2 regions of the Sporolactobacillus sp. PKPK-6 genome follow, and region 2 is predicted to be linked to the other one. Evidence: a T-box and tRNA genes for the amino acid it is inferred to sense, from the RefSeq annotation. Region 2 holds a T-box; the other holds one or more tRNA genes.
The links. The T-box of region 2 lies ahead of serS (serine--tRNA ligase). A T-box ahead of a tRNA ligase gene usually reads a tRNA of that ligase, here a tRNA-Ser.
Positions count from the first base shown of each region.

Region 1: it encodes a tRNA-Ser, which carries the amino acid that the T-box ahead of serS (serine--tRNA ligase) is inferred to sense. The anticodon was not compared.

Region 1 is NZ_JBWXPA010000002.1:682,276-686,703, forward strand. Features, by position in the region: gene AC1MBV_RS14115 (EAL domain-containing protein) at 1-650, opposite strand, end outside; partial or broken gene AC1MBV_RS14120 (PhzF family phenazine biosynthesis protein) at 976-1,098, opposite strand; gene AC1MBV_RS14125 (IS4 family transposase) at 1,252-2,610, shown strand; tRNA gene AC1MBV_RS14130 (tRNA-Ser) at 2,885-2,975, opposite strand; rRNA gene rrf (5S ribosomal RNA) at 3,088-3,204, opposite strand; rRNA gene AC1MBV_RS14140 (23S ribosomal RNA) at 3,278-4,428, opposite strand, start outside.
Region 2 is NZ_JBWXPA010000001.1:1,921,023-1,925,450, forward strand. Features, by position in the region: gene cspD (cold-shock protein CspD) at 35-235, opposite strand; gene AC1MBV_RS09475 (deoxynucleoside kinase) at 657-1,316, shown strand; gene AC1MBV_RS09480 (hypothetical protein) at 1,441-1,593, opposite strand; gene serS (serine--tRNA ligase) at 1,627-2,913, opposite strand; T-box leader at 3,005-3,229, opposite strand; gene pdxT (pyridoxal 5'-phosphate synthase glutaminase subunit PdxT) at 3,280-3,855, opposite strand; gene pdxS (pyridoxal 5'-phosphate synthase lyase subunit PdxS) at 3,869-4,428, opposite strand, start outside.

The DNA of each region.
Region 1 (4,428 bases), on a different contig from region 2:
ATTGGCGCCATTTGTGGCACAGGCAGAAAGTCAAATGAATTATTGATCAAGTCGGTAAATGTGCCCAATATACTAACGACAACATATCCCCCAAAAATAACCTTTGCCTGATGCTGTTCATCTTTTGTTGTTGCATGTTTTCTCCAGTTCCAAAGCATCAATAGACCCGCTACTAAAAATACCGTGAAATAGCTATAGAAAAAAAAGTCCCAGCCATTGTTTACTGCGAGATTCACCCATAGACCGTCACGCTTAATAAATTGATACTGCGCAGCGGCCATGGGGGCCGAAAGACCAAATACATAAACCGTAAGCGCAGCAGGCAGATAAAGTGCCGGATACATCCACACTTTTTTAAGAATCCGTTGATTTCCTGTCAATATAAAACAAAAGTGCAAAAGCGCTCCGTAAAAAGTGCCCCAGCCAATGGCTGAAAATCTTCTCCAAAACAAACAGATTGTACTGCTCGGTGCAATCACAGAAATTGAAAATCCAAATGACCAGATGCACAAACACATACAAACAGTAAAGAAAATACGATTTAATTGATCCTTCGCATTTTTCAAAATCACATAAGTACCTAATAGCACACTGATTATGCAAACAATCATAAATAAGAGTGAGAAAAAATGCAGATTTGACGTTTCCATTTACTAACCTTCTTTCACAGTCACCAAAACATTACATTCGTATGTATTCAAGTCAACCGGGCGTCATTATTTTAATTATTCATTTCACTAAAAATCACGCGTCAACTATTCTTTTTCGCTCTACCTTAAGTTTATTATGAACTTGGTCTACATAATACTGCATTAAGGACAAATAGTCTATGCCATTAGTATCGGTACAAATAGCCAATTGGTGAACCTATATTCACTAAAAAGCATAAAAACCGTAAAAAAGAAAACCATACACAGATTGAACAGATCTATGTATTGTCAACTACTTTTTCGCATGTTGATTTTTATCGTCATCTATTGTAGCATGGCCGCAAATCGGAACTTCGCTTGTTGGTGTGAAAAAGCGCAAGTGAACATCATAATCATCTGGATCATCAGATGGCATCATAAAAGCTGTCTCAGAATTGTTTAACTCCTTATATAATAAAATTAATATACTAAAACTTGAAACATCAAAAATGGGCTTCACAGCTTATCCTGTAAAGGATTAGCACAAAAATAAAAGCAAGAACACCGATAACTCGGTATAATTGAAGTGTCGAATCCCAATTAACCGAGGAGTGTTCATGCCATGAAAAGTATATCACGAAATGACCATCCATCTCTTGGAATTTCTTCTTCAGTCCAGGAATTTTTTACACGATTTCGTTTGAGTCAACTTGCGAGAGCCTCAAACGCCACAAAGGCAAAGGGGGTCCCCTTCCGGGTACTGTTCTGTTATCTCATTAGCACGGTCTTTTCAAACAAGTCAGCGTATCGCGATTATTTGAAGCATCAAAATCAGCTGAACTTCTCGGATAAGACCTTTCGCAACCTGCTCAACAACGGCAAGATTAACTGGCAAAAGTTTCTGATTCTGCTCTGTTGCCGGATCATTCAGTTCATTAAACCCTTGACGGATTCGGCACGGAAGCCTGTGTTCATTGTGGATGATTCCATGTATGAACGCGCCCATGCGAAACGCGTGGAGCTGGCGGCGTTTCAATTCGACCACGCCAACCATCGGCATGTGCGCGGCTTTCGGTTTCTTCAACTAGGCTGGAGTGACGGCAACACTTTTTTGCCGGTCACCTTTTCCTTGCTTTCGGGTCAGAATCAGGTATGCGGTACAAAAGCTGATGCTCGCACCCATTCTGGAAAGCGGAAGCTTCAGGCCCAGCGTAAAGCGCCTGATGTGGTTCGAGAACTGCTTTCTTCTGCCCTGAGGCATGGCGTCCGAGCATCCTATGTTTTGTTTGATTCTTGGTTCTCTAGTCCTAAAATGTTTCAGCAGCTGCGTCAACTTGGCCTTCATACCGTCGCTATGGTGAAACGGTCGAAAAAGGTTTATTACCGGTTCAATGGTCAAATGATGGACGTGAAAGCGATCTTCAACGCTCAGAAAAAACGTCGTGGACGCTCACGCTACCTACTTTCTACCGTTGTAGAAGCGGTTGTTGAGGGAGAGGTCTTACCCCTGAAACTCGTATACGTCCGCAACCGTCGTAAACGCAAAGAGTATCTGGTCTTAGCGTCAACCGATATCCAACTTTCTGAAGATGAAATCATCCAGCTTTATGGAAAACGCTGGTCCATTGAAGTGTACTTCAAGATGTGCAAGCACTATCTTCGACTCGCTAAATACCAGGGTTTGTCTTATGACGGGATTTTTGCGCACACCGCCCTGGTCGCTATCAGTTATTCCCTTCTTGCGGTTCAGCACCGTGAACAGGTGGACGATCGCACTTTGGGTGAGTTGTTTTATTTGATGGTCGATGAGCTTTCGGATGTGACCTTCGTCGAAACGCTTCAGCAGTTGATCGACTTATTTCAAGAAGTTTTCAAAGACGAGTATGTTCTTTCTGAGCAAGCAGTCCATCACATCATCGAAAATTTTCTAGAGAAGCTACCTACCAGCTACCAGAAACAGCTGACAAAAGCGGCGGCCTGACCTAAATTATTCATAGTAATCATAGAGCAGGCAAGGGATGGGTGCGCTTTTTTAACTTTCAAGTTTTAGTTAATATAAAAAAAACACAAAAGCAGATGTAACCATTTATGCGAGAATTCTTACTAAACACTGATCAAATGGTAAGTTCTATGAACCCATTGATTTTAAATTATCCTTCTTATCATTAAATGTTTATAAAAAACAAAAAACCTCGAAAACGCTTGTTTATCAACGTTTTCGAGGTTTCTATGATGCACTTATGACAGTGCCTTAGCGGAGAGCGAGGGATTCGAACCCTCGAGACGGCTCAATAACCGTCTACACGATTTCCAATCGTGCTCCTTCGGCCACTCGGACAGCTCTCCAAAAAAGGCTTCACAACAACTTATCATTCAGATCATCTAGCTCCACCACGATACAAACACTATGGAGTGATCTACCGACAAATGTCGTGAAGCACAATCAATATTATATATTGCCTGGCAGTGACCTACTCTCACAGGGGGACAGCCCCCAATTACCATCGGCACAGAAGAGCTTAACGACCGTGTTCGGGATGGGAACGGGTGTGACCTCTTCGCTATGACCGCCAGACTTCCGGCTCGCATGAGCCTTCAAAACCGGTAACGAAAGCAATCGAAACAAAACAAGTGAATCCAAGGTATTCTGGGTTAAGCCCTCGACCGATTAGTATCTGTCCGCTGCACACCTCACGGTGCTTCCACTTCAGACCTATCAACCTCATCATCTCTAAGGGGTCTTACTGATTTAAAATCATGGGAAATCTCATCTTGAAGGGGGCTTCATGCTTAGATGCTTTCAGCACTTATCCCGTCCACACATAGCTACCCAGCGTATGCTCCTGGCGGAACAACTGGTACACCAGCGGTGTGTCCATCCCGGTCCTCTCGTACTAAGGACAGCTCTTCTCAAATTTCCTACGCCCGCGACGGATAGGGACCGAACTGTCTCACGACGTTCTGAACCCAGCTCGCGTACCGCTTTAATGGGCGAACAGCCCAACCCTTGGGACCTACTTCAGCCCCAGGATGCGATGAGCCGACATCGAGGTGCCAAACCTCCCCGTCGATGTGAACTCTTGGGGGAGATAAGCCTGTTATCCCCAGGGTAGCTTTTATCCGTTGAGCGATGGCCCTTCCATGCGGTGCCACCGGATCACTAAGCCCGACTTTCGTCCCTGCTCGACTTGTAGGTCTCGCAGTCAAGCTCCCTTGTGCCTTTACACTCTGCGAATGATTTCCAACCATTCTGAGGGAACCTTTGGGCGCCTCCGTTACCTTTTAGGAGGCGACCGCCCCAGTCAAACTGCCCGCCTGACACTGTCTCCGAACCGGATCACGGTTCAGGGTTAGAATGTCGATATCGTCAGGGCAGTATCCCACCGATGCCTCCACCGAACCTAGCGGTCCGGTTTCCAAGGCTCCTGCCTATCCTGTACAAACGATACCCACATCCAATATCAAGCTGCAGTAAAGCTCCATGGGGTCTTTCCGTCCTGTCGCGGGTAACCTGCATCTTCACAGGTACTATAATTTCACCGGGTCTCTCGTTGAGACAGTATCCAAATCGTTACACCTTTCGTGCGGGTCGGAACTTACCCGACAAGGAATTTCGCTACCTTAGGACCGTTATAGTTACGGCCGCCGTTTACTGGGGCTTCAATTCAAAGCTTCTCCCGAAGGATAACCTCTCCTTTTAACCTTCCAGCACCGGGCAGGTGTCAGCCCCTATACATCACCTTACGGTTTAGCAGAAACCTGTGTTTTTGGTAAACAGTCGCTTGGATCTTTTCACTGC
Region 2 (4,428 bases):
GGACTGCTTCCGCATCATCGGTTATGGCCGAAGATCACAGTTTTGTAACGTTTGCTGCCTGAGGTCCGCGGTTGCCTTCAACAATGTCGAAGCTAACTTCTTGACCTTCTTCAAGCGTTTTGAAACCGTCGCCTTCGATTGCAGAATAGTGTACGAATACATCATTTCCGCCATCAACTTCAATGAAACCGTAGCCTTTTTCTGCGTTGAACCATTTTACCTTACCGTTTTGCATGTGTAACTGCCTCCCTAAAACGTTGCGCTGCCCGCGCGTGAACTAAAACCATCCACCAGTTAACAAAAAGCTTGCATATAAAAACAGACCTTTCCAGAAGTAAAAACTACTACACTTCGAGGAAGGGTCTTCATTCTTACATCCAGATCTTATATTAAGTAGTAAAATGGTTTATTACAATATAGCACAATCACCATTATGTGTCAATGAAATCACATTTTTGTAAGCGGATACTACCTTGATGTATCAACATTTTGCTGTCAAGTGCTTCGATCATTAATTTGGTTCTTGCGCTATTCTCATAATCGACCAAATTCGCATTTTTTATACATCGTCAATCGACATTATTCAACTTTTTTCACTTTTTTTTGCACTTTTTAGGTGATACACTTAATAAATCGTATAAGAGAGGACGTCATGAATGATCAACTCCGAAACATCATCGAATAAATTAATATCGGTCGCCGGGATGGTCGGGATCGGTAAAACAACTTTCGCCACTGCTATAGCAAGTCGTTTGGGATATCGTACCTCTTTTGAGAAAGTTGACGGAAACCCCTATCTTGACCTATTTTATAAGGATTTCAAACGTTGGGCATTTCATCTGCAAATCTTCTTTCTCGGGGAACGCTTCAAGGAAACGCAGAAGATCATGACGAGCGCCGACAATTATATTCAAGATCGCTCTATTTATGAAGACACCGGTATTTTTGCGAAAATGCATCATGATAAAGGAACAATGTCTGAAGCAGATTATCAGACTTATACCAGCCTTTTTCAAGCCATGGTGATGACACCTTATTTCCGCCATCCAGACTTATTAATCTATCTCCACGGTTCATTGGACGCGACCATCAATCGAATTGGCCGACGCGGACGCGGAATGGAAAAAGAAACGCCGCGCAGTTACTGGGAGGAAATGTTTCATCGCTATGAGCAATGGATCAGCCATTTTTCAATCTGCCCGGTACTGAAAATTGATATCGAAGACTACGACATCGTCAATGATCCTAAATCTGCGGATGCAATTGCAGCACATATCCAGGATTTGTTGAAAGATAAAGCAGAGTGCAATGTTTAAAGAAAAACCAAGGTTCGGACGTCTCGTCCAACCCTTAGTTTTTCTTTCCTAGATATCGCTAATTTCTGTTTGTAAAAAAAAATGAAACGCGCAAGTACGGGTTAAAACCGTATTTGCACGTTTTTTATTTTGTATCTTCGTCTGTGGTATTCTTTTTTTCATCCTGGCTTTTCTTATCTTTGGAAGCCTTTGGTTCGTTGGGATTAAGGGTAATACCAAGATCATCAATCATCTTCGTTAATCTGGCGTCCGTGTTCACTTTCTGATGAAGAGCCATGGCGCACCTCCTGCGATTTTGAGCAAATTAAAATTAGTCTTTTGGCGTGATTTTCTCCACATTTCTCATGTATGGGCGCAACGCTTCCGGTATAATAACACTGCCGTCCTCTTGCTGGTAATTCTCCAGAATTGCAGCAACCGTACGTCCAACTGCCAGACCAGAGCCGTTCAGTGTGTGTACGAATTCAGGCTTTGCTTTCGGCGTACGTCTAAAGCGAATATTCGCACGGCGTGCCTGGAAATCTTCGAAGTTGCTGCAAGAAGAAATTTCACGATATGTGTTCTGACTCGGAATCCATACTTCAAGATCGTATTTCTTCGCCGCCGTGAAACCAAGGTCTCCGGTACAAATTGCGACAACGCGGTAAGGGAGATTGAGCAGACGCAGAACTTCTTCCGCGTGACCTGTCAGCTTCTCCAGTTCATTGTAAGAATCCTCAGGCTTTACAAACCGAACGAGCTCAACCTTGTTAAATTGGTGCTGGCGGATGATTCCGCGTGTATCGCGTCCCGCCGATCCTGCCTCAGAACGGAAGCAGGCGCTGTAGGCAGCAAAGGCAGCCGGAAGCTGATCACCGTTTAAGATCTCATCACGATAATAATTCGTTACAGGTACCTCGGCTGTCGGGATCAAGAAGTAGTCTCGATCATCCGCGATCTTGAACGCATCTTCTTCAAATTTCGGCAGTTGACCGGTACCGGTCATGCTCGTGCGATTGACCATATAAGGCGGCATGATTACTTCATAGCCATGCTGATCCTCGTGCAGATCAAGCATGAAGCTGATCAGTGCGCGTTCCAATCGAACGCCGAGTCCCTTATAAAAGACGAAACGGCTGCCCGTTACTTTTGCGGCACGCTCAAAATCGAGAATACCTAAATTAGTGGCCAGATCCCAGTGCGCCTTTGGTTCATAAGCAAATTTTACAGGATCTCCCCAAAAACGAATGGGTTTGTTGTCATTCTCATCCTCACCTACTGGCACTGTTTCATGTGGAACATTCGGAATCGACAGCATCACTTGTTTCAAATCTTCTTCAACCTGGCTTAGCTTTCCGTCTAGTTCCTTGATGCTGGCACTGACTTCGCGCATCGATACAATCAGTTCCTGTGCGTCTTCCTTCGCCCTTTTTTTTGCAGCAACCTGCGCAGATACTTCATTGCGCTTTGCTTTCAAAACTTCCGTTTGACTGATTAGTTCACGGCGCTTGTCGTCCAATTCAGGAAAACGCTGAAAGTCGGAGAGATCTTCACCCCGCTTATTTAATTTTTCCTTGATTTCATCATAATGATCTCGCAATCGTTTCATATCGAGCATCGTTTTCTGCCTCCTAAAGAAAACCTTGGACCTTGCCAGCCCTTAGTTTTTCTTTTCCTAGATAAAAATAGAAAATCTCGTCCCTTGTAATAAAAGGGACGAGACTTAACCCGCGTTGCCACCCAAATTGCCGACATGCCGCATTGCGGTTTGTCGGCCGCTTTAGTCATTGATAACGGTAATGATCCGTGTGATCGGTGCCTTCTCCGATCCAACTCTCAGGGATGGATTCGCATCTGCTCCTTCACCGCTTTCCACCGACTGCGGCTCTCTATTCAAGGAGACAAATGTTACTTTTTCCCGTCATCAAGCGAATAAATTCGACTTACATAAAATCTACACTACTGTTAAAAAAAAAGCAAGCGGTTAATTGTATTCCTCCACCATTCGAACGAAGTAACGATGCATTGCGGGATCATCAGTCAATTCAGGATGAAAGGCACAGGCAAGAAATCTGCCTTGTCGGCATGCCACAATATGGCCTTCACACGTAGCGAGCACGTCCACATTTTCAGCGGCACTTTTGATATAAGGTGCTCGAATAAACACGCCGATATACGTTTCACTAATCCCCTTTATTTCTAAATCCGCTTCAAAGCTGTCGACTTGGCGGCCAAAAGCATTTCGCTTAACATCAATATCCAGTAAAGCCAAATGGGGACCGCGTCTGCCCTCAATTTGCTTCGCCATTAAGATCAAGCCTGCACATGTGCCGAATACAGGTTTCTGTTCAGCAAAATTTTTGACTGCTTCAAATAGATCATAGCGGTCCATGATTCTGCGCATCATTGTACTTTCGCCGCCGGGAAGCACAAGTCCATCCAGGCCGTCCAGGTCGCGGGCATTTTTAACTAGAGCTGTTTCTGCACCTGATACCTCAAGCGAGTGAACATGCTCGCTGACGGCACCTTGAAGCGCAAGCACGCCAATTTTAACAGACATTGTTCCTCACCTCTCAGATTCCGCGATCCTGCATGCGTTCCGCAGGTTCAAGCTTGCTCATGTCAATGCCCTTCATCGGCGTTCCGAGTCCCTTGGACAGTTCAACAATTCGTTCATAATCCTGGTAGTATGTGGTTGCCTCTACAATTGAACGTGCAAATTTAGCCGGATTTTCCGATTTGAATATACCTGAGCCGACAAACACTCCGTCCGCGCCGAGCTCCATCATCAATGCAGCATCGGCAGGAGTTGCAACACCGCCGGCAGCAAAATTAACAACCGGCAGCCGTCCTGCCTCACGAATTTGCAGAAGTATTTCATAAGGAGCGCCAAGTTCTTTTGCAAACACCATCAATTCGTCCGGAGCCATCGCTACAACTTTACGTACTTGACTGTTCACGAGACGCATATGGCGCACGGCTTCAACAATGTTTCCGGTTCCTGGTTCGCCCTTTGTCCGCAACATAGCCGCACCTTCACCAATTCTGCGTGCTGCTTCGCCCAAATCGCGGCATCCGCAAACAAACGGGACGGTAAATGCCTTTTTATCTATATGAAAAACATCATCTGCCG